DNA from 3 places in the Pseudomonas phenolilytica genome. Region 2 is predicted to be linked to each of the others. Evidence: predicted binding sites of a transcription regulator. Region 2 holds the regulator's gene; each other region holds the start of a gene.
The links. The regulator FliA, encoded in region 2, starts transcription of late flagellar genes. The targets are predictions, from matches to a motif close to CTAAAGTTTNNNNNNNNNNNGCCGNTAA.
Positions count from the first base shown of each region.

Region 1: a site for FliA is predicted at 3,918-3,945, ahead of HU825_RS03415 (methyl-accepting chemotaxis protein). Genes of this name have one in related genera too.
Region 3: a site for FliA is predicted at 7,888-7,915, ahead of HU825_RS15110 (methyl-accepting chemotaxis protein). Genes of this name have one in related genera too.

Region 1 is NZ_CP058908.1:713,265-723,428, forward strand. Features, by position in the region: gene rarD (EamA family transporter RarD) at 40-933, shown strand; gene HU825_RS03405 (glycine cleavage system transcriptional repressor) at 949-1,467, opposite strand; gene HU825_RS03410 (malate synthase G) at 1,694-3,874, shown strand; gene HU825_RS03415 (methyl-accepting chemotaxis protein) at 4,057-5,679, shown strand; gene HU825_RS03420 (hypothetical protein) at 5,696-6,865, shown strand; gene HU825_RS03425 (phosphate ABC transporter substrate-binding protein) at 6,877-7,281, shown strand; gene HU825_RS03430 (hypothetical protein) at 7,332-7,658, opposite strand; gene HU825_RS03435 (helix-turn-helix transcriptional regulator) at 7,977-8,558, shown strand; gene HU825_RS03440 (hypothetical protein) at 8,584-9,522, shown strand; gene HU825_RS03445 (hypothetical protein) at 9,601-10,002, shown strand; gene HU825_RS03450 (dienelactone hydrolase family protein) at 10,010-10,164, opposite strand, start outside.
Region 2 is NZ_CP058908.1:3,738,859-3,749,022, forward strand. Features, by position in the region: gene HU825_RS17810 (DUF2802 domain-containing protein) at 109-519, opposite strand; gene HU825_RS17815 (chemotaxis protein CheW) at 523-1,002, opposite strand; gene HU825_RS17820 (CheW domain-containing protein) at 1,088-1,885, opposite strand; gene HU825_RS17825 (ParA family protein) at 1,973-2,761, opposite strand; gene motD (flagellar motor protein MotD) at 2,838-3,686, opposite strand; gene HU825_RS17835 (flagellar motor protein) at 3,697-4,437, opposite strand; gene HU825_RS17840 (protein-glutamate methylesterase/protein-glutamine glutaminase) at 4,438-5,535, opposite strand; gene HU825_RS17845 (chemotaxis protein CheA) at 5,582-7,723, opposite strand; gene HU825_RS17850 (protein phosphatase CheZ) at 7,736-8,530, opposite strand; gene HU825_RS17855 (chemotaxis response regulator CheY) at 8,554-8,928, opposite strand; gene fliA (RNA polymerase sigma factor FliA) at 9,002-9,748, opposite strand; gene fleN (flagellar synthesis regulator FleN) at 9,745-10,164, opposite strand, start outside.
Region 3 is NZ_CP058908.1:3,157,752-3,167,915, reverse strand. Features, by position in the region: gene ccoO (cytochrome-c oxidase, cbb3-type subunit II) at 1-567, opposite strand, end outside; gene ccoN (cytochrome-c oxidase, cbb3-type subunit I) at 582-2,009, opposite strand; gene HU825_RS15135 (hypothetical protein) at 2,006-2,191, opposite strand; gene ccoP (cytochrome-c oxidase, cbb3-type subunit III) at 2,363-3,298, opposite strand; gene ccoO (cytochrome-c oxidase, cbb3-type subunit II) at 3,394-4,005, opposite strand; gene ccoN (cytochrome-c oxidase, cbb3-type subunit I) at 4,017-5,441, opposite strand; gene HU825_RS15115 (alpha/beta family hydrolase) at 5,504-6,235, shown strand; gene HU825_RS15110 (methyl-accepting chemotaxis protein) at 6,232-7,800, opposite strand; gene acnA (aconitate hydratase AcnA) at 8,148-10,164, opposite strand, start outside.

The sequences.
Region 1 (10,164 bases), 900 kb from region 2:
CACAATAGAGCGCTTTCCGCCGCCCCGAAGAAGGACTTCATGACCACCCCCGACCTGCGCAAAGGCTACCTGCTGGGGCTCGTCACCTTCGGCATCTGGGGCATGTTCCCGCTGTACTTCAAATCCATCGAACAGTTCGGCGCCCTGGAGATCGTCACCCAGCGCGCGATCTGGTCGGCGCTGTTCGGCACGCTGGTGCTGCTGGTCTGGCGCCACCCCGGCTGGCTGCGCGAGCTGCTCGAACACCCGCGGCGCATCGGCGTGCTGGCGATCTCCAGCCTGCTCATCGCCAGCAACTGGCTGATCTACGTCTGGGCGGTGAACCACGGTCACATGGTCGCGGCCAGCCTGGGCTACTACATCAATCCGCTGGTCAACGTGCTGCTCGGGCTGATCGTGCTGCGCGAGCGGCTGCGTCCGCTGCAGTGGCTGGCGGTGGCGATGGCAGCTGCCGGCGTGGCCTTGCAGCTGCTGACGCTGGGCGAGTTTCCGTGGATCTCCATCGCGCTGGCGCTGAGCTTCGGCAGCTATGGGCTGTTGCGCAAACAGGCGCCGGTGGCGGCGCTGCCCGGGCTGGTGGTGGAAACCTGGCTGCTGCTGCCGGTGGCGCTGATCTGGCTGTTCTTCTTCGGCAACGGCGCGAGCACCGAGCCGGCGCTGTGGACCACCCGCGAAGCGCTCTGGCTGATGGCCGCCGGGCCGGTGACGCTGATCCCGCTGCTGTGCTTCAACGCTGCCGCGCGCCACCTGCCCTACTCAACGCTCGGGTTTCTGCAGTACATCACCCCGACGCTGTTGCTGATTCTCGCCGTGCAGCTGTTCGACGAGCCCTTCCCGGCGGACAAGCAGCTGGCGTTCTTTTTCATCTGGGCGGGGCTGGCGGTGTACAGCGTCGATACCTGGCGGCTGATGCGCAAGACCGCAACGGCCTGACCGCGACCGCGCCGCTCACTCCGGCGCTTGCAGCTTGAGTTCCACCATCAGGTCGTCGGCCAGGGTTTCCAGGCGGCCTTGCAGGACTTCCAGCGACAGCTCGCTGGGCACCGCCAGCCGCGCCTCGGCACGGAACAGCGGCTCGCCGCTCATCGGCGCCGACAGCACGTCGGTGTCAAGACTCTCCAGGTTGACGCCATGCTCGGCGAGCAGGCGGGTGATGTCGCGCACGATGCCGGGACGGTCGTTGCCGACCAGCTCCAGCTCGATTTCCTGCCAGCTGGTCGGCGGCTCGCTGCCGCTGTGCGCCAGCAGTACGCGAATGCCCTGCGCCTGCAAACCCTGCAGCGCCGCGGTGAGTGCGGCATGGGCTTCGCTCGGCACCGCCACCCGCAGGATTCCGGCGAACTGCCCGGCCATGCGCGACATGCGGCTCTCCAGCCAGTTACCGCCATGTTCGGCGATGCACTGAGCCAGCCGCTCGACCAGCCCGGGCTGATCCTCGGCGATGACGGTGAGTACGAGGTGATCCATTGCCTGCTCCTTTGACGCTAAGCGGTTCGCATGAAAAGACGTTTTCTAGGTATAGCAGGCAGCGACGCAGCGGCCGGCGCCGGGCACAACCGGCCATCGCCGCGCGGCAGGAAAGCGCCACTTTCAGCGGACTGATTTTCCCCGGCGCTTCATGTAGTATCCGCCGACCCGGACTACAAGAAATTGCATCCGACAGTTTTGAAAGAAGAACCAAGTGAGGCGAGTAATGACTGAGCGCGTTCAAGTCGGTGGCCTGCAGGTCGCCAAAGTCCTGTACGACTTCGTGAACAACGAAGCGATTCCCGGTACTGGCGTCGATGCCGCGGCCTTCTGGGCCGGCGCTGATCGCGTCATCCACGACCTGGCGCCGAAGAACCGCGCGCTGCTCGCCAAGCGTGACGAACTGCAGGCCAAGATCGACGCCTGGCACCAGGCGCGTGCCGGTCAGGCTCACGATGCCGTCGCCTACAAGGCCTTCCTGCAGGAAATCGGCTACCTGCTGCCGGAAGCCGAAGACTTCCAGGCCACCACGCAGAACGTCGACGAAGAAATCGCCGCCATGGCCGGCCCGCAGCTGGTGGTGCCGATCATGAACGCGCGCTTCGCGCTGAACGCCGCCAACGCTCGCTGGGGCTCGCTGTACGACGCCCTCTACGGCACCGACGCGATCTCCGAAGAAGGCGGCGCGACCAAGGGCCCGGGCTACAACGAGATCCGCGGCAACAAGGTCATCGCCTACGCGCGCAACTTCCTCGATGAAGCCGCGCCGCTGGAAAGCGGCTCGCACGTCGATTCCACCGGCTACCGCATCGAAGGCGGCAAGCTGGTCGTCGCACTGAAGAACGGCAGCACCACCGGCCTGAAGAACCCGGCGCAGCTGCAGGGCTTCCAGGGCGAGGCCGGCGCACCGGTCGCCGTGCTGCTGAAGAACCACGGCATCCACTTCGAGATCCAGATCGACCCGTCCAGCCCGATCGGCCGGACCGACGCCGCCGGCGTGAAAGACATCCTGATGGAAGCGGCGCTGACCACCATCATGGACTGCGAAGACTCCATCGCCGCCGTCGACGCCGACGACAAGACCGTCGTCTACCGCAACTGGCTCGGCCTGATGAAGGGCGACCTGGTCGAGGAGCTGGAAAAGGGCGGCAAGCGCATCACCCGCGCGATGAATCCGGACCGCGTCTACACCAAGGCCGACGGCAACGGCGAGCTGACCCTGCACGGCCGTTCGCTGCTGTTCGTGCGTAACGTCGGCCACCTGATGACCAACGACGCCATCCTCGACAAGGACGGCAACGAAGTGCCGGAAGGCATCCTCGACGGTCTCTTCACCAGCCTGTGCGCGATGCACAACCTCAAGGGCAACACCACCCGCAAGAACACCCGCACCGGCTCGGTCTACATCGTCAAGCCGAAGATGCACGGCCCGGAAGAAGTCGCCTTCGCCACCGAGCTGTTCGGCCGTGTCGAGGACGTCCTTGGACTGCCGCGTAACACCCTGAAGGTCGGCATCATGGACGAGGAGCGTCGCACCACGATCAACCTCAAGGCGTGCATCAAGGAAGCGCGCGAGCGCGTGGTGTTCATCAACACCGGCTTCCTCGACCGCACCGGCGACGAAATCCACACTTCCATGGAAGCCGGCCCGGTGGTGCGCAAGGCCGCCATGAAGGCCGAGAAGTGGATCAGCGCCTACGAGAACAACAACGTCGACGTCGGTCTGGCCTGCGGCCTGCAGGGCAAGGCGCAGATCGGCAAGGGCATGTGGGCCATGCCCGACCTGATGGCGGCGATGCTCGAGCAGAAGGTCGGCCACCCCATGGCCGGCGCCAACACCGCCTGGGTCCCGTCGCCGACCGCCGCCACCCTGCACGCCATGCACTACCACAAGGTCGACGTGCAGGCACGCCAGGCCGAGCTGGCCAAGCGCGAGAAGGCGTCCATCGACGACATCCTCACCCTGCCGCTGGCGCAAGACACCAACTGGAGCGAGGAAGAGAAGCGCAACGAGCTGGACAACAACTCGCAGGGCATCCTCGGCTACATGGTCCGCTGGGTCGAACAGGGCGTCGGCTGCTCCAAGGTGCCGGACATCAACGACATCGCGCTGATGGAAGACCGCGCCACCCTGCGTATCTCCAGCCAGCACGTGGCCAACTGGATGCGCCATGGCGTGGTGACCCAGGAGCAGGTGGTCGAGAGCCTCAAGCGCATGGCCGCCGTGGTTGACCGCCAGAACGAAGGCGACCCGCTGTACCGCCCGATGGCGCCGAACTTCGACAACAGCGTGGCCTTCCAGGCGGCCCTGGAGTTGGTCCTCGAAGGCACCAAGCAGCCCAACGGCTACACCGAGCCAGTGCTGCATCGCCGCCGTCGCGAGTTCAAGGCCAAGAACGGCCTGTAACCCGCATCAACGCGACACAAGAACCGCCCCCCGGGGCGGTTTTTTTATGCCTGTCGGTTTCCCGGCGTTAAATATCAGGCGTTTTACAATCCGTAACGTGACCCGATTTGCCTCTTCAGTCACAATCTCGGCCAGGCTGGCTTTTGGCTATCACTTTCCACGGCCTGCACCGGAGTCGACGCATGCTGAAGAATTTCTCGCTGACCGCCAAATTGTCCCTGGTCCCCGCCGTGGCGCTGTTCGGGCTGGTGCTGTACGTTTTCTACACCTCGCTGCAACTCTCGGCGACCGACTCCCGGCTGGAGCGGCTGGAAACCCGCAGCTACCCGACGCTGGAAAAGACCGACGCAGTGATCTTCCAGTTCTCCCGCGTGCCGGCGTTGTTGAACAACGCCGTGGCCGCCGGCGAACCCGGCGTGCTCGACGAGGCGCGCCAGGTACTGCAGCAGATCGACACGCAACAGCAGTCGCTGGCCACGCTGCTGGCCGACCAGCGCGCCCAGCAACAGGCGCTGGAGGAGTGGCGCACGGCAGTGCGCGGCTATGCCGACAACGCCCTCGCCGCCTCCGGCAAGCTGATCGACGGCAGCGCCTCGTTCGACGATCTGCGCCCGAGCCTCGACCGCATGGCCAGCGAGCTGGCCCAGGCCCAGCAGCTGGGCAGCACCTTCCGCGCGCAGGCCTACGGCGACTTCCAGCAGACCCTGGCACAGACCCGCGAGACCAATGCGGCCACCACGCGCCTGGGCATCGTCATCAGCCTGGTGCTGGTGGTGCTGGTGGGGCTCGGCGCCTGGCTGGTGATCCGCAGCGTGATGGCCAACGTGCGCGGCGTGATCGCCTCGCTGCAATCGATCGCCCGCGGCGACGGCGACCTGAGCCAGCGCGTCAACGTCGAGTCGAACGACGAGATCGGCGCCATGATCGAGCTGTTCAACGGCTTTCTCGACAAGCTGCAGGGCACCATCCGCCAGATCATCGAGGCGGCCAACCCGCTCGGCCAGGTTTCCAAGGAGCTGTACCAGCTCACCCAGGGCGCGGAAGAGAACGCCAAGTCGCAGCAGCACCACACCGACTCGATCACTCGCGACATCCTCACCATGACCGGCAGCATCCAGGAAGTGGCGCAGCGTTCGCGGCAGGCCTCCGATCAGGCCAACGCCGCGGCGCGCCAGACCGCCAGCGCGCGCGAGCACGTCAGCAGCCTGTCGACCGGCATCAGCGACCTGGGCGACAGCGTGATGGGCGCGGTCAAGGCGATGGAGCAGCTGGAAGAAGAAACCCAGGAAGTCGGCTCGGTGCTGACCGTGATCCGCAGCATCGCCGAACAGACCAACCTGCTGGCGCTGAACGCCGCCATCGAAGCGGCCCGCGCCGGCGAGCAGGGCCGTGGCTTCGCCGTGGTCGCCGACGAGGTGCGCAACCTGGCGCAGAAAACCGCCGCGTCCACCGCCGAGATCCAGCAGATCATCCAGCGCCTGCAGAACAGCGCCAACACGGTGCTCAACGTGATGACCAGCAATGGCGAGAAGTCCCGCGCCAGCATCCAGCGCTCGGTCGAGGCCACCGAGCTGCTGCAGACCATCGCCCGCACGGTCAACCAGATCGACGAACTCAACGCCGGCATCGCCCAGTTCACTCAGGAGCAGATCGGCCTGTCGAGTTCCATCCAACAAGAAACCCAAGTGTTGCAGCAGGACGCACAAGCAACCGCCAACGGCGCCGAAGCCACCGCCCGCCTGGGCGAGCAGCTGGTGACGACCGGAGACCACCTGCGCGCCGCCACCAATCAATTCCGCGTTTAACCTTCTGGAGCATCACATGACTGCACTTCGTGTCGCCGGTCTGGCAGCCATCTGCCTGGCCGCCACCCCGGCCTTCGCCCTGGAACAGGGTGAACACCGTTTCAACGGTTTCGGGACCGTCGGCGTCACTCACCTGGGCGGTGAGGATGACGGCCGCAGCTACGGCATCAATGGCCAGACCAACGATTCCTGGCGCGGCGATCAGCTGTCCAAGTTCGGCGCGCAACTGAGCTATGGCCTCACCGACAGCGTCGGCGTGACCGTACAGGCCACCGCCAAGGCGCAGCAGGACGAGTGGAAAGCCAATCTGGAATGGGCCTACCTGTCCTGGCAGACCACCGACCAGCTGATGCTGCGCGCCGGCCGCCTGCGCAGCCCGGTGTACATGTATTCCGAAAGCCTCGACGTCGGCTACAGCTACCCGTGGCTGCGCCTGCCCGACGAGGTCTACAGCCAGGTGCAGGTGACCAACTACGAAGGTCTCGACGCGGTCTACACCGTGCCGTTGTCCTACGGTTCGGTGACCTTCCAGCTCGCCGGCGGCCAGGCCAAGAACCGTGACTATTACGCCTACGACGACCAGTTCGATATCGATTACGACAAGCTGTTCGGCGCCAGCGTCAGCCTGGCCACCAACCAGTTCGGCACGCTGCGCATCGGTTACGTCGAAGCGGATATCACCACCGATATCAACGGCACCGTGAACAACTACCTCACCGGCAATCCGAACGACAACCTTTCGCTGCTGGTGCTGGACAAGGAAAAGGGCAAGTTCACCTCGATCGGCTACCAGTACGACAACGGCACCTGGGTCAGCAACAACGAGTGGACCTCGCGCATGATCGAGAACGACGGTCTGGAAGCGATCGACTCGTTCTACCTGATGGGTGGTCGCCGCTTCGGCGATTTCCTGCCGCACGTCACCTATGCGCAGCTGGACGACAACGGCGGTCGCCAGAGTTCCTGGACGCTGGGCCTGAACTACCAGGCGGCGCCGACTGTGGTGGTGAAGGGCGAGTACAAGCGCGTCGACACCCAGAACGGCTACGACGGCGTGTTCACCCGTAACGCCCAGGAAGTCTTCGACAACGAAGTCCACAGCCGCTTCGGTGGTGCACTCGGCGGCGCTCCGGCCCGCAACTACGACGGCGACATCGTTTCCGTCGGCGTCGATTTCGTCTTCTGAGGAGCGTCCCGATGAAAGCATTCCTTCGCATCCTCACCGCCGCCACGCTGCTCGGCGCAGCTTCCCTGGCCCAGGCCGAGGTCGCGGTGATCGTCAATTCCGCCGCGGCCAAGACGCCGTCGCAGTCGGACGTCGCCAACATCTTCCTCGGCAAGGACAAGTCCATGAAGGGCGTCGACCAGGCCGGCTGGAATCCGGTCAAGGAAGCCTTCTACGCCGGTGTGACCAGCAAGAATGAGTCGCAGCTGAAGTCCTACTGGTCCGGGCTGATCTTCACCGGCAAGGGTCAGCCGCTGCCCAGCGTCGCCGACGATGCCGCCGTGGTGGCCAAGGTCGGCGCCGAAGCCGATGCCATCGGCTATGTCGACAGCGCCGCGGTCAACGGCTCGGTCAAGGTGCTGTTCACCCTGCCCTGATCCAGGCCGCAGCGAAAGCCGCCCCTCCGGGCGGCTTTTTCATCCCCGCCTCAATAAGCGCCGCGCGCGCCGCCTTCGCCGCCCGTGCCGGTGCTGCCCGGCTCGCCATGCCGCTTGCCGTCGGCGCCCTGGTCGATTTCCGTGGCCTTGGAGCCATCGTTGCCGGTGCCCTGGGTATCGGTACTGCCACCCTTGCCGGTGGCGGAATTCTGCGCCGCGCTGCCGAAGCCCTTGCCGCTGTAATCGCCTCCGTGGGCGCTTTCCTCCATCGCCTCCTGGCCGTTCTCCGAACGGCTATTGGCGTTGTCGGGAGCGGCCTGCACGCCAGCGGCCAGCAGGGCGGCAAACGCCAGTACGGTCATCTGAATCGGCTTCATGATCGTCACCTCTGTGAGGGGTTGCCTAAATTCGGGCAACGGCGAACGCACAAGGTTTCATCGCGCCGGGAACAACCGGGCGGTCGGCGCACGGCTTAAGCGCTCGCGCTCGTTGCTAGCAATCCTCCTACTGATTGCCATCACGTTGGCGACCGTTTCCCGCACCACAACTGAACTTCGCCACAGAGTGCTGGTCGCTTATTAACTTTTTCCACCACTCCCCGCTCGACTGACCAGGTACCGAACATGGATGAAGATCGTACGCAGGACGCCCACGCGCCGACCGTCACGCTGCTGACCGGCAATGAACTGCTGGGGCTGTTCTTCCGCCACTTTCTGGGCGAGCAGGCGCAACTGAACGTCCGTCTGGCCGATTTCCGCCAGGCGCCGGAGGCACGCGCGGATCTGATCCTCGTCGATGCCGGCCAGGCGCAGACCGAAGAGCTGTCCGGGCTGATCGATCAGCTCGACGAACGCGCGCCGCTGGCACTGGTGAACATCGTTCCGCAACAGGCCGAGCAGCTGCTCGACAAGCATCCGGGCATACGCGGCGTGTTCTACAGCCACGCCACCCGCGAGCACCTGCTCAAGGGCATCGGCACGCTGCTCGCCGGCGGCGACTGGCTGCCGCGCCTGCTGATGGAGCGCCTGCTCGGCCAGCTGCGGCGGATGCGCCGGCTGGCCGAGAGCAAGGCCACGCTGACACTGCGCGAGCGGGAAATTCTCACGCTGGCCGGCAAGGGCCTGTCGAATGCGGAAATCGCCGAGCAGCTGTGCCTGAGCCCGCACACCATCAAGAGTCACATCCACAACCTGCTGCGCAAGATCGGTGCATCCAACCGGGCCGAGGCGGCCTACCTGCTGCGCAGCCGCCTCGACTGGGACGAATGCCGCGCCTGACCACCCGTCGCCCGAGGAATCACCCATGTTCAGAACTTCGTCATTCGCCCTGCTCCTGCTGTTCGGTGCCACCGCTGCGCTCGCCGAAAACAGCGCGCGTCAGGAACAGGACGGCAGCGCCAACCTCGCCAGCGTGACGCAAAGCCAGGCCATAGACGCCCGCGCCGAGCAGCTGCAGTCCGGCGACGACAATACCAGCGACCTCCAGCAGAGCGGCGAAGGCAACAGTGCGCTGATTCGACAACTGGGCGAAGGCAACGACGCCCGCGTGCAGCAGGTCGCCGATAGCCATTTCAACCAAGCCGCCATCTACCAGCAGGGCGCCGGCAACGCCATCGAGGTGGAGCAGAGCGGGCGGGCCAACGTGCTGCAGGCACACAGCGTGGGCGAGGACAACCTCATCCGCGTGCAACAGACCGGCTTCGCCAACGCCGAGGTGAGCCAGATCGGCGTCGGCAATCTGCTGAGCGTCGTCCAGCAGGGCTTTTACGAAGGCTCGACCCTGGTCGTGGCGCAGGATGGCGAGGCCAACCTGGCGATGATCGAGCAAGGCGATGGCAATCGCCTGCGCCTCGAACAGAGCGGGGTGCTGAACAGCGCGGCGATCCGCCAGGACAGCTACCACAACGAACTCGACTTCGCCCAGCGTGGCAACGACAACCGCCTCGACGTGGCGCAGACCGGCTACGGCTCGCGCATCGAGGGCAGCACGAGCGGCAATCGCAACGCGGTAGAGATCAGCCAGTCGCATGCGCTGAACCGCGCCAGCGTGGTGCAGAACGGCGACGACAACCTGGCCCGCATCGAGCAGGCCTACGAGAACCATCAGGCCGAGATCAGCCAGCTCGGCAGCGCCAACGAAGCCGTCATCCGTCAGAGCATGGCGGCCGGCGTCTACACTGGTCACAGTGCCCTGATCCAGCAGAACGGCAACGGCAACCAGGCGACCATCGTCCAGCAGTGACGCCACGCCCGCCGCGCCACGGATTGGCTGCGCACCGCCCGGCGCTGTCGAGCGGTGCCTTTCGAGGAGGCAGAACGGATGCTCGACCTGATTTTCGCCCAGTGGCTCGCCGCCACGGCACCCGCAGTGGCACCCGCAGTGGATGCCAGCCTGGAGCTGCGCGGCGTCGCCGAGCAGCGCGTGGAGCTGGCGCTGTGCTTCCAGGGTAGCGGCCAGCACGTGCGTTACCGGCTGCAGGTCCGCTCGCGCAGTCAGGCCGGCACCTCGCGCAGCGACCAGGCCGGTGCGCTGGTGGCCGGCGCCACCCGTCAGTGCCCGCTGCGCAATCGTCTCGGCGTGGCGCAGGACGGCCAGATCAGCGCCGAACTGCACTGGTGGATCGACGATGTCGAACAGCCGTTGCTCGAACGCCGCTGGCCGCAGGAGGAAGACGAAGCCCCACCCGCGCTGCCGCCGCGCGAAGGCGAAGTGGTCGCCTGAGGCAGTGTCAGCCCGGCGCCGGCGCGCCACCGGCCAGATGCTCGATGAACCAGTCGCCAGCCAGCCGGGTCACTTCATCCAGCGTGCCCGGCTCGTCGAACAGGTGCGTCGCGCCGGCCACCACCTCCAGCCGACGCACACCCGGCAGATATTCGAGCGCTG
Region 2 (10,164 bases):
CCTCGGCCCGCGGCGACTGCACCGCGCAGCAAAGCTCGTGGAGATTTGGAGAAATACGGCGAGGCGAGGTTCCAACCAACACGTCAGCGGGCGACGCATGGCCAGCTGTCAGGGCTTGCGCGCCTTGTGCAGCTTGCTCATCAGCTCGGCCTCGGATTGCGAGAGGCCGCAGGAATGCGTGAGGTCGTCCACGCTGGCGCCCATGCCAACCAGTTTGGCGGCCTGGCTGAACGAGAAATTGTTGGGATCGCGCTGCTCGAGCTGCACCAGCTTGTCCGGCAGCGGCGCCACCAGGCGGGCCAGCTCCTCGAGCCGATCGCCCATGCGCGCACTGCCTTCGGCGTAGACGTCCAGTTGCTGGACCAGATCCTTGATGCGTCGGTCGCGGACAGCGTCGCGCTTGGCCTGTTCTTCAGCCTGGCGCCGCTGCTGGCGCAGCAGCCACACGCAGAAGCCCAGTAGCCCCAGGCAACCGAGGGCCAGGGCGACGACCGACGCGACCAGCGACACGATCAGCATGGATCAGATGCTCTCAAGTTCCGCCCATTCCTCTTCCGTCATCATCTTGTCCAGTTCAACCAGGATCAGCAGCTCACCGTTCTTGTTGCACACACCCTGAATGAACTTGGCCGATTCGTCGTTACCCACGTTCGGCGCGGTCTCGATTTCCGACTGACGCAAATAAACCACCTCGGCGACGCTGTCGACCATGATGCCGATGACCTGACGGTCGGCCTCGATGATCACGATGCGCGTGTTGTCGGAAACCGGCGCCGGTGCCAGACCGAAGCGCTGGCGCGTGTCGATCACCGTGACCACATTACCGCGCAGGTTGATGATGCCCAGCACGTAGCTCGGCGCACCAGGGACCGGCGCAATTTCGGTATAGCGCAACACTTCCTGCACCTGCATCACATTGATGCCGTAGGTCTCGTTGTCCAGACGGAAGGTTACCCATTGCAGGACAGGATCATCGGAACCCTGCGCAGACGTCATCTTCATAGTCCCACCCTTTTTCAGATACCGCCGCAGCGGTCGATTTGTCGGTTGCACCGGAGCCGACGGATGCGTCCGGCGCGTATCAATCTCAATGTTTCCTTGTCGATGCCGGGTGCAGCTGCCTGACCGCGCCACTGGCGATCAGCTCGGCGAGCGCGGTGACATCCACCAGCGCGCACATGTGTTCGATCACCGTACCGGCCAGCCACGGCCGCTGATTGCGCTGCGTACGCCATTTCACTTCGCGCGGGTCCAGACGGATCGAGCGGCTGACCTGATGCACCGCCAACCCCCATTCGTAACCTTGCACGGAAATCACGTACTGCAGGCCCTCGCGGAAGTCATCGCGATAGCGGTCGGGCATGACCCAGCGTGCGGTATCCAGCACCTTCAGATTGCCGGCGTGGCTCGGCAATATGCCGAGAAACCAGTCCGGCTGGCCGAACAGTGGCGTCAGTTCCTGCCCCGTCAGCGGGTAGATCGAACCGAGGCAGACCAACGGCACGGCCAGGGTCAGCCCGGCGACATCGAACAGCAGACACTCGAACGGCTGCTCCCCCCACTGGGGCGGCTGGTGCGGGTCGAGCGCCGGCGGTTCAGCCGCCGATGCCGCCGCCACGCTCAGCTCCACGACCGGCTCGACTACGGCAGCCGGCACGGCAATCTCGGCGACCACCGTGGTCGCCGGCGGGCTTTCCGCCGGCAACTCGCTAACGGTCTCGACCTGGCGCAGGTTATCGCGCTGCTGCTCCTCCAGCACGGCGGCCTGGAACTCGTCCAGGCTGACCGACTCCGCCAGCTCGACCGTCGCGTCCTGCAGCAGCGCATCGAGATACGACTGCAGCGCGAGCTGGGAGCGAGTTTCGGTGAGAACGGCGCGGCTCATGGGACCCACTTCTGTTGAAAATTCAGACAGGCTATCGGCCAGTGCCAAGGCGAACTTGAGCCGGTCATCCGACACTTCGTCAGCATGTCAGGCTGCCTCGGGCGAGGTCTGCAGTGACAGCAGATGCTTGAGCAGCGCGCGGTACGCCAGCACCGCCCGGCTGCCCGAGTCGAACTGCGACGGCGTGAGCCCCGCCCGGCTGGCGTCGCGCAGGCGCGTATCGATCGGGATGAACGCTGGCCACAGGCTGTCCGGGTAACCGGCACGCAACACCTTGAGGGTATTCATCGACGCCTGCGTCCGGCGGTCGAACAGGGTCGGCACGATGACATAAGGCAGCGGCTGTTTGCGCGAACGATTGATCATCGCCAGCGTGCCGACCATCCGCTCCAGCCCCTTCATCGCGAGGAATTCGGTCTGTACCGGAATCACCAGCTGTTGGCTGGCCGCCAGCGCATTGACCATCAATACGCCGAGCAGCGGCGGGCTGTCGATGATGGCGTAATCGAAGTCCTGCCACAGCTGCGACAGACTCTTGGCGATGACCAGGCCCAGACCGTTCTGCCCGGGCGACTGGCGCTCCAGCGTGGCGAGCACGGTACTGGACGGCAACAGCGAGATACGCTCATGACTGGTCGACAGCAGCAACTGCCACGGCAAGCCCTCGGGTACGCTGCCGTTGTGCTGAAACAGATCGAAGACGCTGTGCTCGAGGTTATCCGGGTCATGGCCGAAATAGCTGGTCATCGACCCATGAGGGTCGAGATCGAGCACCACCACCCGCTTGCCCGCATCGGCGAGCAAGCCTGCCAGCGCGATCGACGTGGTGGTCTTGCCCACCCCGCCCTTTTGATTGGCTACTGCCCAGACTCTCATTGCGCACATTCCATCCGAATCCGAGCGGGCCGGCGACTGCCAGGCCCCGCGACGACGGTGATTTGACGAAGGCGCCCTAGTGCGCCGAATTGCCGCTGACCGGTGCAGTTTGTGTGCCAGCTCGCTGCAACGCCGCGTCCGCCCGCGCGTTGCTGCTACCGGTGCCGGTAACGCTGCGGCGCACGTCGAGATTGCGCGACACCACCAGCACCACACGCCGATTGCGCGCGCGTCCCTCGGGGGTCGCATTGTCCGCCACCGGCTGGAACTCGCCGTAGCCCACCGCCGCCATGCGTGCCGGATCGACACCATCGGCAGCCAGCATGCGCACCACGCTGCCGGCGCGCGCTGCGGAAAGCTCCCAGTTGGTCGGAAACTTGGCGGTGCTGATCGGCAGGTTGTCGGTGAACCCTTCGACATGGATCGGGTTGTCGAACGGCGCGAGAATCGCCGCCACCCGGGCGATCAGATCGAAGGCCAGATCGTTGGGAATGGCATCGCCGCTGGGAAACAGCAGGCTGGAATTGAGCTCGATCTCGATCCACAGCTCGTTGCCGCGCACCGTCAGCTGGCCATCGGCAATCAGCTCGCCGAAGGTCTCGCGCATGCTCTGCGCAATGCTTTGCAGCGGATCGGAAACGCTCTGCTCCAGCAGCGACTGCCCGGTCGGCTGATCGACCTCCGACAGCGCCGGGCTGGTGGTGCGTGGCCGCTCCTCACCGATAGGGATCGGCTTGACCGCGCGATCGACCTGGTTGAACACGCCGACCAATGAATCGGAGAGGATCTTGTACTTGCCCTCGTTCACCGACGAGATCGAGTACATCACCACGAAGAAGGCGAACAGCAGGGTAATGAAGTCCGCGTAGGACACCATCCAGCGCTCGTGATTCTCATGCTCTTCGGCGTGTCTGCGTCGTGCCATCGCGGCGGCCTCAGTCGATGAAGCCCTGCAGCTTCATTTCGATGGAACGCGGATTCTCACCCTCGGCGATCGACAGCACGCCTTCGAGCAGCATCTCGCGATAGGCCGTCTGCCGCTGCACCACGCTCTTGAGCTTGTTGCCGATCGGCAGCACCAGCAGGTTGGCCACGCCGACGCCGTAGATGGTCGCGACGAACGCCACGGCGATGCCGTTGCCCAGCTGGCTGGGGTCGGCGAGGTTGCCCATCACATGAATCAGGCCCATCACCGCGCCGATGATGCCAACGGTCGGCGCGTAGCCGCCCATGCTCTCGTAGACCTTGGCCGCGCGCAGGTCACGGCTCTCCTGGGTGTACAGGTCGACCTCGAGGATGCTGCGAATGACTTCCGGCTCGGCGCCATCGACCAGCAGTTGCAGGCCCTTGCGCGCATAGGGATCGGGCTCGGTTTCAGCCGCCGGCTCCAGGCCCAGCAGGCCCTCCTTGCGCGCGGTGTTGCTCCAGCCGGTGACCAGTTGAATGCCGCCGTTCATATCGATGCGCGGCGGGAAGAAGATCCAGCGCGCGATGGACACCGCACGCATGAACACCGCGATTGGCGTCTGCAGCAGCACCGCGCCCAGGGTGCCGCCCAGCACGATGAGAGCGGCCGGCCCGTTGAGCAACGAGGAAATGTGCCCGCCTTCGAGGAAATTGCCGCCGACGATGGCGACAAAGGCCAGCACCAGCCCGATCAGGCTGAGAACATCCATCTAGATGCACGCCTCGGTGAGATGGCGACCGATATCGTCCAGGCTGTAGACGGCGTCGCTGAGATTCGCCTTAACCACCGCCATCGGCATGCCATAGATCACGCAGCTGGCCTCGTCCTGCGCCCACACCTGACTGCCGCTCTGCTTGAGCAGGCGCGCACCCTCGCGGCCATCGGCGCCCATGCCGGTGAGCACCACCGCCAGCACCTTGTCGTGAAAAGACTTGGCCGCCGAGCCGAAGGTGATGTCCACGCACGGCTTGTAGTTCAGTCGTTCATCGCCGGGCAGGATGCGCACCGCCCCGCGTCCGTCGATCATCATCTGCTTGCCGCCCGGCGCCAGCAGCGCAAGCCCGGGGCGCAGCAAATCGCCGTCCTCGGCTTCTTTGACGCGAATCTTGCAGAGCTTGTCGAGGCGCTCGGCGAAGGCCTTGGTGAACGCCGCCGGCATGTGCTGGATCAGCACGATCGGCGCCGGGAAACTGGCTGGCAACTGGGTCAGCACCCGCTGCAGCGCCACCGGGCCGCCGGTCGAGGTGCCGATGGCGACCAGCTTGTAGGCCTTGCGTTTGGGTGCCGCGGCGACGGGCGCCGGAGAGGTGCTGGCGCGCGGTGACACGGCCCCGGTCGTCAGCGGCGTGCTGCGGGCGACCGGGGTCGGTGCGGGCGCTGCCGTACCGCTCCAGCTGCCGTAGCGCCGGTTACTGCGCGAGACGGTATGGATCTTCTCGCACAGCAGTTGCTTGACCTTCTCCGGGTTACGCGAGACATCCTCGAAGTTCTTCGGCAGATAGTCCACCGCGCCGGCGTCGAGCGCATCGAGCGTGACCCGGGCGCCTTCGTGAGTCAGCGACGAGAACATCAGCACCGGCGTGGGACAGCGCTGCATGATCTGCCGCACGGCGGTAATGCCGTCCATCATGGGCATTTCATAGTCCATGGTGACAACATCCGGCTTGAGCGCCAGTACCTGATCGATGGCCTCGCGACCGTTGGTGGCGGTGCCGACCACCTGGATACCGGGATCCGAGGCGAGGATCTCCGAGACACGCCGGCGGAAGAACCCCGAATCGTCGACCACCAGGACCTTGACTGCCATAAAACACTCCTAGCGGCAGTGGCCCGTCACGACCCCTGCCGGTCTGTCACACCCGACGCGCGTAGCGCTTGAGCATGCTGGGAACATCGAGGATCAGGGCGATGCGGCCATCGCCGGTAATGGTCGCGCCGGACATGCCGGGCGTACCCTGCAGCATCTTGCCGAGCGGCTTGATCACCACCTCTTCCTGACCCACCAGCTGGTCGACGACGAAGCCGATGCTCTGGTTGCCGACGCTGAGAATGACCACGTGCCCCTCACGCTGCTCGTCATGCTCGGCGCCCTGCACCAGCCAGCGCTTGAGATAGAACAGCGGCAGTGCCTTGTCGCGGACGATGACCACCTCCTGGCCATCCACCACATTGGTGCGCGACAGGTCGAGGTGGAAGATCTCGTTGACGTTGACCAGCGGGAAAGCGAATGCCTGGTTGCCGAGCATGACCATCAGCGTCGGCATGATCGCCAGGGTCAGCGGCACCTTGATCACCACCCGCGAGCCCTGGCCCTTGGTGGAGAACACGTTGACCGTGCCGTTGAGCTGGGAAATCTTGGTCTTGACCACGTCCATGCCGACGCCACGGCCGGACACGTCGGAAATCTCGGTCTTGGTCGAGAAACCGGGCGCGAAGATCAGGTTGTAGCACTCCAGATCACTCAGGCGCTCGGCGGCATCCTTGTCCAGCATGCCCTTCTCCACCGCCTTGGCACGCAGGATGTTCGCGTCCATCCCTTTGCCGTCGTCGGTGATCATCAGCAGGATGTGGTCGCCCTCCTGCTCCGCGGACAGCACCACGCGTCCGACGCGCGGTTTGCCGGCGGCCTCGCGGTCCTCCGGCGACTCGATGCCGTGGTCGACGGCATTGCGCACCAGGTGCACCAGCGGATCGGCCAGCGCCTCGACGAGGTTCTTGTCTAGATCGGTCTCTTCGCCCACCAGCTCCAGGTTGATCTCTTTCTTCAGGTTACGCGCCAGATCGCGAACCAGCCGCGGGAAGCGGCCGAAGACTTTCTTGATCGGCTGCATGCGCGTCTTCATCACCGCGCTCTGCAGATCGGCGGTGACCACGTCGAGGTTGGACACGGCCTTGGACATGGCCTCGTCGCCGCTGTTGGCACCCAGGCGCACCAGACGGTTACGCACCAGCACCAGCTCGCCGACCATATTCATGATCTCGTCGAGCCGGGCGGTATCGACCCGTACGGTGGTTTCCGCGTCGCTGGCCGGCTTCTCGGCCGGAGCCGCTGCGCGCGGCGCCGCCTCTGCCTTGCTCGGCGCGGCAGCGGGCTGGCGCGGCGCGCTCTTGGCCACTGCTGCGGGCTGAGCCGCTGCCGCTACTGCAGCGACCGGCGCCACGCTCTCGGGCTCGAACTTGCCCTTGCCGTGCAACTGATCGAGCAGCGCTTCGAATTCGTCGTCGGTGATATTGTCGCCGGCCGCCGGGGCGCGGGTCTCGGCTACCGCGGGTGCTGACGCAGGCGTGGCGGCAGGCTCGTTGAACTGCCCTTTGCCGTGCAGTTGGTCGAGCAGCGCCTCGAATTCTTCGTCGGTGATCTCGTCGCCCGCGGCCACTACCGGCTCTGCTGGCGTCTCCGCTTCGGCAGGTGCGGCACTGAACTGGCCCTTGCCGTGCAGCTGGTCGAGCAGCGACTCGAACTCATCGTCGGTGATTTCATCGCTCGCCGCCGTTGCGGATCCGACTGCAGCCGGCGTGTCGATGGCCTGCAGCATCTGTTCGAACTCGTCGTCCGCCGCCACCGGCGCCGCGACTTCTGCCGCCACGCTGGGAGCATCCGCCGACGCCGGCTCGGCCAGACGCGCCAGCGCCGCCAGCAGCTCAGGGGTTGCCGGGGTCGGCTCGACGCGCTCGCGAACCTGACTGAACATGGCATTGACGGCGTCCAGCGCCTGCAGCACCACGTCCATCAGCTCGGAATCCACCCGGCGCTCGCCCTTGCGCAGGATGTCGAAGACGTTCTCGGCGATGTGGCAGCATTCCACCAGCTCGTTAAGCTGCAGGAAGCCCGCCCCGCCCTTGACCGTGTGGAACCCGCGAAAAATTGCATTGAGCAACGCCATGTCGTCGGGGCTGCTTTCCAGCTCCACCAACTGCTCTGACAACAGTTCGAGAATCTCGCCGGCCTCTACCAGGAAATCCTGGAGGATTTCTTCATCGGCGTCGAAGCTCATATTGCAATTCCCCTAAAAGCCCAGGCTCGAAAGCAGATCGTCCACGTCGTCCTGTCCGGATACGACGTCCTCACGTATATCGGCATGCATCTGCGGACCTTCACCGTTGGAAGGCTCTTTCTCTTGTTTTTTCTTTTCCTGCTCGGCGCGCATCGCGTCGCGGTCGTGCTGGATGCCGGCCACGCGATCGACCTGCCCGGCCATTGCCACCAGGTTGACCAGGTTGCTTTCCAGCTCGGTGATGAGCCGCGTGACGCGCTTGATCACCTGCCCGGTCAGGTCCTGAAAGTCCTGCGCCAGCATGATTTCGCTGAGGTTCTGCGACAGCTGGCTACCATCGTTCATCGAGCGCTGCAGGTACTGGTCGATGCGCCGGACCAGCTCGCGGAACTGCTCGGCATTCATCTCGCGGCGCATGAAGCGCTGCCAGTCGGCGGTCAGGCTCTGGGCTTCGTAGCTGACGTAGTTCACCAGCGGCGCCGACTCCTCGACCAGATCCATGGTGCGGTTGGCGGCCTTCTCGGTCATCGCCACCACGTAGGAAAGCCGGTCGGTTGCATCGGTGATCGGCGACGGATCCCCGCCCGTGGCGCAGGTGTCCACCTCGAGCTTGACGATAGCGTTGTGCAGTTCGCGGGTGAGCTTGCCAACTTCTTGATAGAGCCCGTGATTACGGACCTGGTTGAGCTGGTTGAACATCTGCGCCGCCTCGTCGAAGCGGCCCTGCTGCAGGCTTTCAATCAGCTGCGGTGCATTGGCCTGCAGAGTTGCTTCGAACTCCGCCAGGCTTTGGTCTGCTTGCGTCATAGTGCCCTCGCGGCGTTGCTGCTTCAGCCGTTGACGCGCTCGAAGATCTTTTCGATCTTCTCCTTGAGCACCTGGGCAGTGAAGGGCTTGACGACGTAACCGTTAACGCCGGCCTGAGCCGCTTCGATGATCTGATCGCGCTTGGCTTCGGCCGTCACCATCAGCACCGGCAGGTGCTTGAGGCGCTCGTCGGCACGCACGTGGCGCAGCAGGTCGATGCCGCTCATACCCGGCATGTTCCAGTCGGTGACGAGGAAATCGAAGCTGCCGCTCTTGAGCATCGGCAACGCGGTGGTGCCGTCGTCGGCCTCGGCGGTGTTGGTGAACCCCAGGTCTCGCAGGAGGTTCTTGATGATTCGTCTCATCGTCGAGAAGTCATCGACGATGAGGATTTTCATGTTCTTGTCCAAGTCGACCTCCGTAAATCCCAAAATCTCGGCAACCGAGCACGTCTCGCAGTGAGGGTACCGGTCAGCTCGCCCGCCATTCGCCGAGGCGGGCACGCAGACGGGCGGCGCACTGGCTATGCAGCTGACTGACCCGTGACTCGCTGACGCCGAGCACCTGACCGATTTCCTTCAAATTCAACTCTTCGTCGTAGTACAGCGACAGCACCAGTTTTTCGCGTTCGGGCAGGTTGGTGATGGCATCGGCCAGCGCCTGCTGGAAACGCTCGTCCTCGAGATCGCGAAACGGCTCGGAATGAGTGCTAGCGGCATCGTCGTGCAACTCGCCATGTTCGCCGTCCTGCAACAGGTCGTCGAAGCTGAACAGGCGGCTGCCCAGGGTGTCGCCGAGAATGCTGTAGTACTCATCGAGGCTGAGCTTAAGTTCGGCCGCAACCTCATGATCTTTAGCGTCACGTCCGGTTTTCGCTTCGATGGCGCGAATCGCCTCGCTGACCATGCGCGAGTTGCGATGCACCGAACGCGGCGCCCAGTCGCCCTTGCGCACCTCGTCGAGCATGGTGCCGCGGATGCGGATACCGGCGTAGGTTTCGAAGCTGGCGCCTTTGCCGGCGTCGTACTTCTTTGCCGCCTCCAGCAGGCCGATCATTCCGGCCTGGATCAGGTCGTCGACCTGGACGCTGGCCGGCAGCCGTGCGAGCAGGTGATAGGCAATGCGCTTGACCAGCGGCGCATACTGGTCGATCAAACGATGCTGGGCATCCTTCGCCTGAGCCTTGCTGTAATACATAGCGAATCCAGCAGCTGTCATTCGTGAGTGTCGTTCGCCGGCCTGATCAGGCGCTCGACGAAGAATTCAAGATGCCCGCGCGGCGTGGCCGGCAGCGGCCAGGTATCGACTTTCTGCGCGATGGCCTTGAATGCCAATGCGCATTTTGACCGCGGATAAGCCTCGTAGACTGCACGCTGCTTCTGAACGGCCTTGCGCACGGCTTCGTCGTAGGGAATCGCACCGACGTATTGCAGCGCGACGTCGAGGAAGCGCTCGGTGACCTTGGTCAGCTTGGCGAACAGATTGCGCCCTTCCTGCGGGGCGTGCGCCATGTTGGCCAGCACGCGAAAGCGATTGATGCCGTAGTCGCGATTGAGCAGCTTGATCAGAGCATAGGCGTCGGTGATCGAGGTCGGCTCATCGGTGACCACCAGCAGCACCTCGTGCGCGGCGCG
Region 3 (10,164 bases), 580 kb from region 2:
CACCATGGCGTCCATTTCGGTCTTGCCCTTGACGGCATCCCGTGCGCCGGCGATGTCTTCGTCGGTATAGGGCACGCCGAGGGTGCGCAGCGCTTCCATCTTCCGGGCGGTGTGCTTGCCATCCAGGGTGCTCTCGACCAGCCACGGGTAGGAAGGCATCTTCGATTCCGGTACCACGTTGCGCGGGTTGAACAGGTGGGCACGGTGCCAGTCGTCGGAGTAGCGGCCGCCGACGCGGGCCAGGTCCGGGCCGGTGCGCTTGGAGCCCCACAGGAACGGATGGTCGTAGACGCTTTCACCCGCGACGGAATAGTGGCCGTAGCGTTCGGTCTCGGCGCGGAACGGGCGGACCATCTGCGAGTGGCAACCGACGCAGCCTTCGCGGATATACAGGTCACGACCTTCGAGCTGCAGCGCGGTGTAGGGCTTCATGCCCTCGACCGGCTCGTTGACCGCATCTTGGAAGAACAGCGGAACGATTTGGGTCAGACCGCCGATGCTCACTGCCAGGATCATGAACAGGGTCAGCAGACCAATGTTCTTCTCTAGTTTCTCGTGCTGTTTCATTTAGATTCGATTCCTCAAGCGATCTGCGCGGCAGCGTCGTACTGGGCTGGCTTGGCGGCGCGAATGGTGCGCCAGGCGTTGTAGGCCATCAGCAGCATGCCGGCGAGGAAGAATGCACCGCCCAGGGCGCGGACGATGAACCCGGGGTGACTGGCTTCCAGTGCTTCTACGAAGGAGTAGGTGAGCGTGCCGTCTTCGTTGACCGCGCGCCACATCAGACCCTGGGTGATGCCGTTGACCCACATCGAGGCGATGTAGAGCACGGTGCCGATCGTGGCCAGCCAGAAGTGCGCGTTGATCAGGCCGATGCTGTGCATCTGCTCGCGACCGAAGACCTTCGGGATCAGGTGATACATCGAACCGATGGTGATCATCGCCACCCAGCCGAGGGCGCCGGCGTGTACGTGGCCGATGGTCCAGTCGGTGTAGTGGGAGAGAGCGTTGACGGTCTTGATCGCCATCATCGGGCCTTCGAAGGTCGACATGCCGTAGAACGCCAGCGAGACCACGAGGAAGCGCAGGATCGGGTCGGTGCGCAGCTTATGCCAGGCGCCCGACAGGGTCATCATGCCGTTGATCATGCCGCCCCAGCTCGGTGCCAGCAGGATGATCGACATCACCATGCCCAGGCTCTGTGCCCAGTCCGGCAATGCGGTGTAGTGCAGGTGGTGCGGACCGGCCCAGATATAAAGGGTGATCAGCGCCCAGAAGTGCACGATCGACAGGCGATAGGAATACACCGGACGCTCGGCCTGCTTCGGCACGAAGTAGTACATCATCCCGAGGAAGCCGGTGGTCAGGAAGAAGCCCACGGCGTTGTGACCGTACCACCACTGCACCATCGCATCGGTAGCGCCCGAATAGATCGAGTAGGACTTGAACCAGCTGACCGGGATTTCCAGGTTGTTGACGATGTGCAGCATCGCCGTGACCAGGATGAAGCCGCCGAAGAACCAGTTACCCACATAGATGTGCTTGGCCTTGCGCTTCATGATGGTGCCGAAAAACACCAGCGCGTAGGAAACCCAGACGATGGCCAGGAGAATGTCGATTGGCCATTCCAGCTCGGCGTATTCCTTGGAGCTGGTGAAGCCCTGCGGCAACGTGATGACCGCGAGGACGATCACCGCCTGCCAACCCCAGAAGGTGAAGGCTGCGAGACTGTCGGAGAACAGACGCGCTTGGCAGGTGCGCTGCACCACGTAATAGGACGTGGCAAACAGCGCGCTACCGCCGAAGGCGAAAATCACCGCGTTGGTATGCAGCGGCCGCAGTCGACCGAAGCTTGTCCACGGTAGATCGAAGTTCAGCGAAGGCCACACCAATTGTGCGGCAATCAGCACGCCCAGACCCATCCCCACGATCCCCCAGATCACCGTCATGACGGCGAATTGGCGGACCACCTTATAGTTATAAGCAGACTCACTTATTGCTGTGCTCATGCAAAGGCTTCCACGCTAATGGCATTTTCAAAGGCAAAAACGGCGGCGAGTATGGATAAAGCAGGGGGGCAATGCAAACGGCTGCGGGGCGCTCGCAACGCGTCAAAACCCAGAATCCAAGCGTTTTCCAGATGTTTTACAAGGTCGTTTTTGCGCCGCTCCGGTGCGCTGATCTCCGGCATTTGCGCGCAGTTGCGCGGTGATCGGCGGACCAATCGGCAAAGCTTAGGACGTGAGCGTGGAAGGGGGGTAGTGCGGTCAGCTGAAGCGCCTGCGACAGAACGTCGCAGGGCAGAAAAACTTGTGCCGGGACAAGGTCAAGCGGGCGGTCCGAGTGTACCGCCCCTTGAGACTCACTGGCGGGCGAGTTGTTCCGGCTTTTGTGACAGGCTGTAAACGTAAGCGGCGAGCAGGTGTACCTTGTCGTTGCCCAGGTACTGCTGCTGTGCCGGCATCTGCCCGTTACGGCCATGGCGGATGGTCTGCTGCAGTTGTGCCAGGCTCGAACCGTAGATCCAGCCTGCTGGGTTGGTCAGCTTGGGCGCGCCGAGCATTGCCATTCCCTCACCAGCTGCACCGTGGCAGGCAACGCAATTCTGCGCGAAGACAGCCTTGCCAGCGGCCAGATCGGCTTGCGTCCCTTCAGGCAGCGGCAGACCAGCGAGCTCGGCGCGCACATAAGCTGCCACGTTCGCCACGCCTTCTTCGCCGATGACCTGACCCCAGGCTGGCATGGCACCGATGCGGCCATTGAGGATGCTGGCCTTGATCGCGTCGGGTTCGCCGCCCCAGCGCCACTCGTGGTCGGCCAGGTTGGGGAAGCCCATCGAGCCTTTGGCGTCGGAGCCGTGACAGATGGCGCAATAGTTGGCAAAAAGGCGGCTACCCATTTTCAGTGCCTGCTCGTCCTGAGCCAGCTGCTCAACGCTCATGGATGCATACTTGGCGAAGATCGGGCCGTATTTTTGCTCGGCCTGGTCCATTTCGCGCTGCCATTCCTTTTCCTGAGTCCAGCCGTTCTCGTAACCCGGCAGCACGCCCTTCCAGTTACCGAGACCGGGGTAGAGCAGCAGGTAGAGAATGCCGAACAGCAGCGTGCCGATGAACAGCATGAACCACCACTTGGGCAGCGGGTTGTCGTACTCCTCGATGCCGTCGAAAGAGTGACCCATGGTCTTGTCGGTCGTGCCGGCCGATTCACCCTTGCGGGTGGCGAAGATCAGCCAGAACAGAGCGACGATGGTGCCCAGCGTCAGCAGGGCGATGTATCCACTCCAGAATGTGCTCATGTGCTACTCCTGGACAGCCCGAGGCACTCTGGCTGTCCGCGATTTAAGTCCCTGACGGTTGCCACGCAACCGTCGTCTCTCTTAGGCGTATCGGTTCAACGCTTGTTGGTGAGCGCGGTGCCGAGGACCTGCAGATAGGCCACCATGGCGTCCATTTCGGTCTTGCCCTTGACGGCATCCCGTGCGCCGGCGATGTCTTCGTCGGTGTAAGGCACGCCGAGAGTGCGCAGCGCCTGCATTTTGTTGGCAGTGTCCTTACCGTCCAGGGTGTTCTCGACCAGCCACGGGTAGGACGGCATCTTCGATTCCGGTACCACGTTGCGCGGGTTGAACAGGTGGGCACGGTGCCAGTCGTCGGAGTAGCGGCCGCCGACGCGGGCCAGGTCCGGGCCGGTGCGCTTGGAGCCCCACAGGAACGGATGGTCGTAGACGCTTTCACCCGCGACGGAATAGTGGCCGTAGCGCTCGGTTTCGGCGCGGAACGGACGGATCATCTGCGAATGACAGCCGACACAACCTTCCTTGATATAGATGTCACGTCCTTCCAGTTGCAGCGCGGTGTAGGGCTTCATGCCCTCGACCGGCTCGTTGACCGCATCCTGGAAGAACAGCGGAACGATCTGGGTCAGACCGCCGATGCTCACGGCCAGGATCATGAACAGCGTCAGCAGACCGACGTTCTTCTCGAGTTTTTCGTGCGATTTCATTCCCTAGCTCCTCAGGCGATCTGCGCGGCAGCGTCGTACTCGGCCGGCTTGGCAGCCTGCACGGTGCGCCAGGTGTTGTAGGCCATCACCAGCATGCCGGCGAAGAAGATCGCACCACCGATCATCCGTACCACGAAACCGGGGTGACTGGCTTCCAGTGCTTCGACGAAGGAGTAGGTGAGCGTGCCGTCTTCGTTGATCGCGCGCCACATCAGGCCCTGGGCGATGCCGTTGACCCACATCGAGGCGATGTAGAGCACGGTGCCGATGGTGGCCAGCCAGAAGTGGCTGTTGATCAGGCCGATGCTGTGCATCTGCTCGCGACCGAAGACCTTCGGAATCAGGTGGTACAGCGCACCGATCGACACCATCGCAACCCAGCCGAGGGCGCCGGCGTGTACGTGGCCGATGGTCCAGTCGGTGTAGTGGGACAGGGCGTTGACGGTCTTGATCGCCATCATCGGGCCTTCGAAGGTCGACATGCCGTAGAACGCCAGGGAGACCACCAGGAAGCGCAGGATCGGGTCGCTACGCAGTTTGTGCCAGGCGCCCGACAGGGTCATCATGCCGTTGATCATGCCGCCCCAGCTCGGTGCCAGCAGGATCAGCGACATCACCATGCCCAGACTCTGCGCCCAGTCCGGCAGTGCGGTGTAGTGCAGGTGGTGCGGACCGGCCCAGATGTAGACCGTGATCAGTGCCCAGAAGTGGACGATCGACAGGCGATAGGAATACACCGGACGCTCGGCCTGCTTCGGCACGAAGTAGTACATGATCCCGAGGAAGCCGGCGGTGAGGAAGAAGCCCACGGCGTTGTGTCCGTACCACCACTGCACCATCGCGTCGGTCGCACCGGCATACAGCGAGTAGGACTTCATCGCGCTGACCGGGATTTCCAGGTTGTTGACGATGTGCAGAATCGCCACGGTCAGGATGAAGGCACCGAAGAACCAGTTACCGACATAGATGTGCTTGACCTTGCGCGTGGCCAGGGTGCCGAAGAACACGATCGCGTAGGCAACCCAGACGATGGTGATCAGCAGGTCGATCGGCCATTCCAGCTCGGCGTATTCCTTGGAGCTGGTGAAGCCCAGCGGCAGGGAGATCGCGGCAAGCAGGATGACCAGTTGCCAACCCCAGAAGGTGAACGCGGCCAGTTTCGGCGCGAACAGGGTGGTCTGGCAGGTGCGCTGGACCGAATAGTAGGAAGTCGCGAACAGAGCACAGCCGCCGAAGGCGAAGATCACCGCGTTGGTGTGCAAGGGACGCAGACGACCGAAGCTGGTCCACGGTAGGTCAAGGTTCAGGAATGGCCAGGCCAATTGCGCTGCGATGAAAACGCCGAGCCCCATCCCGACGATTCCCCACACCACCGTCATGATGGCAAATTGGCGGACCACCTTGTAATGGTAGGCGGTACTGGTTGCTGTGTTCATGTATGGGCTTCCATCCACGGGTAATGAGCAGTTTTTTCTTTCCTAGGAAAGCGGGGGCAAGGATGGGGAAAGGGCAATTTGCCGGTATTGACGCTGGTCAATACACGCAGGCCGCGCAGGGGCATTCCGGGCTCTGGACGAGGCCGTCCGACGAAGCGTTCGCGACATTGATTCTGGCGCACGGCGCCGGTGCACCGATGGACAGTCCGTTCATGCAGCAGATGGCTGAACGCCTTGCTGCGCGCGGGGTTGCGGTGTATCGGTTCGAATTCGCCTACATGGCCGAACGACGCACGGCGGGACGCAAGCGCCCGCCCGAGCGGCAGCCGCAGTTGCTGCAGCAATGGCGGGAACAGTATGCGCTGGTGCGACAGCAGGCCACAGGGCCGCTGGCCATTGGTGGCAAGTCGATGGGCGGGCGGATGGCCAGTTTGCTGGCCGATGAGCTGGGCGCCGACGCGCTGGTGTGCCTGGGCTATCCGTTCCACCCCGCGGGCAGGCCGGAAAAGCCGCGCGTCGAACATCTGGCCGAGCTGCACGCGCCTGCGCTCATTCTCCAGGGCGAGCGCGATGCACTGGGCAATCGCGCCACGGTCGAAAGCTATCGGCTTTCGCCGATGATCCAGCTGCGCTGGCTGGCAGGCGCCGACCACGATCTCAAACCCCTGAAACGCTCCGGGCTGAGCCATGCGCAGCATCTGGATAGCGCAGCGCAGGCGATCGCCAGCTTTCTAGCCGCCGTCGCGCAGCGTCCGGCCGACCTTCGGAAGGCTCGGCGAGCGGAGGAACCCTAGCGGTTGAAGCGCTCGACCAGCGAGTACTGACCTTCGGCGGTTGAACTCAGTTCCTCGCTGAGCAGGGCCGTGTCGCGCGCATCGCCCGATGTCTGGTCCGCCAGCCGGGCGATGGTGCTGACGTTCTGGCTGATCTCGTCGGCGACGGCACTCTGCTGCTCGGTCGCTGAGGCGATTTGCGTGGTCATGTCGATGATGTTGTTCATCGCCTCGCTGATGCCGCTGAGCGCCTGATCGGCCTGGGCAACCTGCTCGACGCCCCGGGTGGCCTGGATGCGACCTTCCTCGGTGGTCTCGACCGCATGGCGGGCCTGCTGCTGCAATTTTTCGATCAGCTGATGGATCTCGCCGGTGGCGTCGGCCGTGCGTCGCGCCAGTTGCCGGACTTCATCGGCGACCACGGCGAAACCTCGCCCGCTCTCGCCAGCCCGCGCCGCCTCGATGGCGGCGTTGAGCGCGAGCAGGTTGGTCTGATCGGTGATGCTCTTGATCACATCGACCACGGTGCCGATCTCGTTGCTGTCGAGCGCGAGACGGTCAACCGCCTCGCCGGTGCGCGCCACCGACGCGGACAACTGCTGGATCGCCGCGCGGGTCTCGGCGGCGACGTCCCGGCCGTGCACGGTCAGCTGACTGGCGTGTCGGGTGGCTTCGGCAGCGAGGGCGACGTTGGCGGCGACTTCCTGCGTGGTCGCCGCCATCTGGTTGATCGCGGTAGCCACCTGCTCGGTTTCCTGATGCTGTTGCGCCAGGCCATTCGAACAGCTGTGTGCCAGCGAATCAGCCTTCTTCGCCTGTTCCTGCAACTGTACTGCGCTGTCCTGCAGGCGAGTCAGGCACGTCCTGAGGTGCGCCTGCTGGCTCAGTATCGCCATCTCCAGCTGAGCTTCGACGCCACGGCTGTCGGTATACATTTGGGCGATCAGCGGGTCGCTGGTGGTCTGCGCCGCCAGACGTAACAGCCGCATCAGGCCGCGCTGCTGCCAATGCAGGCCAGCCAGGCCGAGAGGAACCGAAAGAAGTGCCGCCAGGGCGAAGCCGAGCGAATGATCGAGCCAGGCGCCGATCATGAAACCGATCTGGCTGACCAGAATGAAGGGCAGCCATTTGGTCGCAACCGACAGCCAGAGATCGCGCCGCGGCACGCCGCTCTTGCCGGCATTGATGCGCGCATAGAGGGATTCGGCGCGCTGAATCTGCTCACGACTCGGTTTGGTGCGCACCGATTCGTAACCGATAACCGTACGCTGACTGTCCAGAACGGGCGTTACATAAGCGTCTACCCAGTAATGATCGCCGTTCTTGCGGCGATTCTTGACGATGCCCATCCACGGCTTGCCCTGTTGCAGGGTGGCCCACATATGGGCGAACACGGCTGGTGGCACGTCGGGATGACGAATCAGGTTATGCGGCGCGCGAATCAGCTCCTCACGCACAAACCCGCTGACCTCGGCGAAGATGTCGTTGCAATAGGTGATCCGGCCTTTGAGGTCGGTGGCGGAAACCAGACGCTGCTGGTCCGGGAAGGCGTACTCACGCTGGGTTACAGGCTGGTTGTTACGCATTGGGTCTCACGTCGGCACAAATCAAGGAAAAAAGCTCGCCTGACTTTTTGATTTATATGGATTTTTTCGTTTTCAGGCTGTGTCAGGGGATCGGCGGGGGGCGAGAGTTCTTGAGCAAAAAAAGTACGCGAATCCTCCGTGAGGGTCATATTCCTGCAATCCGCGGGGATTAACTTGACCTCACGTCGGAGCTCACCGGTGCGGGTGGGATCGTCACGCGACGGATTCAAGGACGTGGATCGGGCCGTATGGAAACGGCCGAGTATCGGCACGGCAGCCAGCAGGGAAATAGTCATGGACGGCGGGGCGCCGAGGTGAAGGATCACCTCGGCGTTTTTTTGTCAGCCTTAGCTGCCGATCAGCTGGCGCAGTACGTAGTGCAGAATGCCGCCGGCCTTGAAGTACTCGACTTCATTGAGCGTGTCGATGCGGCACAGAACCTGGAACGTGCCATGCGAACCATCGCTGCGCACAACCTCCACAGTCAGCAGTTGGTGCGGTCGGATGTCGGAGCTCAGACCGCGGATCGACAGCCGTTCGGTGCCGTTCAGGCCCAGCGACTGGCGCGTCTGTTCGCCAACGAATTGCAGCGCCAGCACACCCATGCCGATCAGGTTCGAGCGGTGGATGCGCTCGAAGCTCTCGGCGATGACCGCCTTCACGCCCAACAGGTTGGTGCCCTTGGCGGCCCAGTCGCGGCTGGAGCCGGTGCCGTACTCCTTACCGGCAATCACCACCAGCGGTACGCTCTCGGCCTGATAACGCATGGCTGCATCGTAAATCGACAGGCGCTCTCCGCTGGGCTGGTGCAGCGTGTTGCCGCCTTCTTCGCCACCGAGCATCTCGTTCTTGATGCGGATGTTGGCGAAGGTGCCGCGCATCATCACCTCATGGTTGCCGCGGCGCGATCCGTAGGAGTTGAAATCCTCCGGCGGCACGCCGAGCGACTGCAGGTAAAGGCCAGCCGGCGAGCTGGCCTTGATGTTGCCGGCCGGAGAGATGTGGTCGGTAGTGATCGAGTCGCCGAATACGGCGAGTACCCGCGCGTGCTCGATATCCGCAGCCGGCGCGGGCGGCTGGCCGATGTCCGCGAAGAACGGTGGATTCTGCACATAGCTGGAGCCGGCATTCCATTGATAGGTATCGCCGGCGCTGACGGTGATCCTTTGCCAGTGTTCGTCGCCGGTGAACACGTCGGCATAACGGCTGCGGAACATCTCGCCGTCGATACGGCCGACGGCTTCGGCGATCTCGGCGCTGTTCGGCCAGATGTCCCTCAGGTATACCGGCTGATTCTGCGCGTCGTAGCCCAGTGGGTCTCGTTCCATGTCGATACGCGTGGTGCCGGCCAGGGCGAAGGCCACCACCAGCGGCGGCGAGGCCAGCCAGTTGGCCTTGACCAGCGGGTGCACGCGGCCCTCGAAGTTGCGGTTGCCCGAAAGCACCGACGAGACGATCAGGTCATTGTCGGCAATGGCCTGGCCGATCGCGTCCGGCAGCGGTCCGGAGTTGCCAATGCAGGTGGTGCAGCCGTAGCCCACCAGATTGAAGCCGAGCTGATCCAGATACGGTGTCAGTCCAGCGCGCTCCAGATAATCGGTCACCACCTTCGAGCCCGGCGCCAGCGATGATTTCACCCAGGGCTGGCGCTTGAGGCCGCGTTCGATGGCCTTCTTCGCCAGCAGCCCGGCGGCCATCAGCACGCTCGGGTTGGAGGTGTTGGTGCAGGAAGTGATGGCCGCAATCACTACGGCGCCGTGCTTGAGCGAGAAGCTTTCGCCGGCGACGGCGAACGGGGCATCGGTCTGCTGCTTGCGGCCGCTGGTTTCCAGCAACAGGTCGAAGCTGGCGCCGATGTCGCCGAGTGCGACGCGATCCTGCGGGCGCTTGGGGCCGGCGACGGAGGGGCGCACCTGGCTCAGATCCAGCTCCAGCGTGGCGGTGAACAGCGGGTCGGGCGAGTCGTGCTCGCGCCACATGCCCTGCGCCTTGGCGTAGGCCTCGACCAGTGCAATGCGTTCTTCGCTGCGGCCCGTCAGGCGCAGATAGTCGAGGGTGATCCGATCGACCGGGAAGAAGCCGCAGGTCGCGCCATATTCGGGGGCCATGTTGCCGATGGTGGCGCGGTCAGCCAGCGGCAGGTTGTCCAGCCCCGGCCCGAAGAACTCGACGAACTTGCCCACCACGCCGTGCTTGCGCAGCATCTGCGTCACGGTCAGCACCAGGTCGGTGGCGGTGACGCCCTCATTGAGTCGGCCGGTCAGGCGAAATCCGATGACCTCCGGAATCAGCATCGACACCGGCTGGCCGAGCATCGCCGCTTCGGCCTCGATACCGCCAACGCCCCAGCCGAGCACGCCGAGG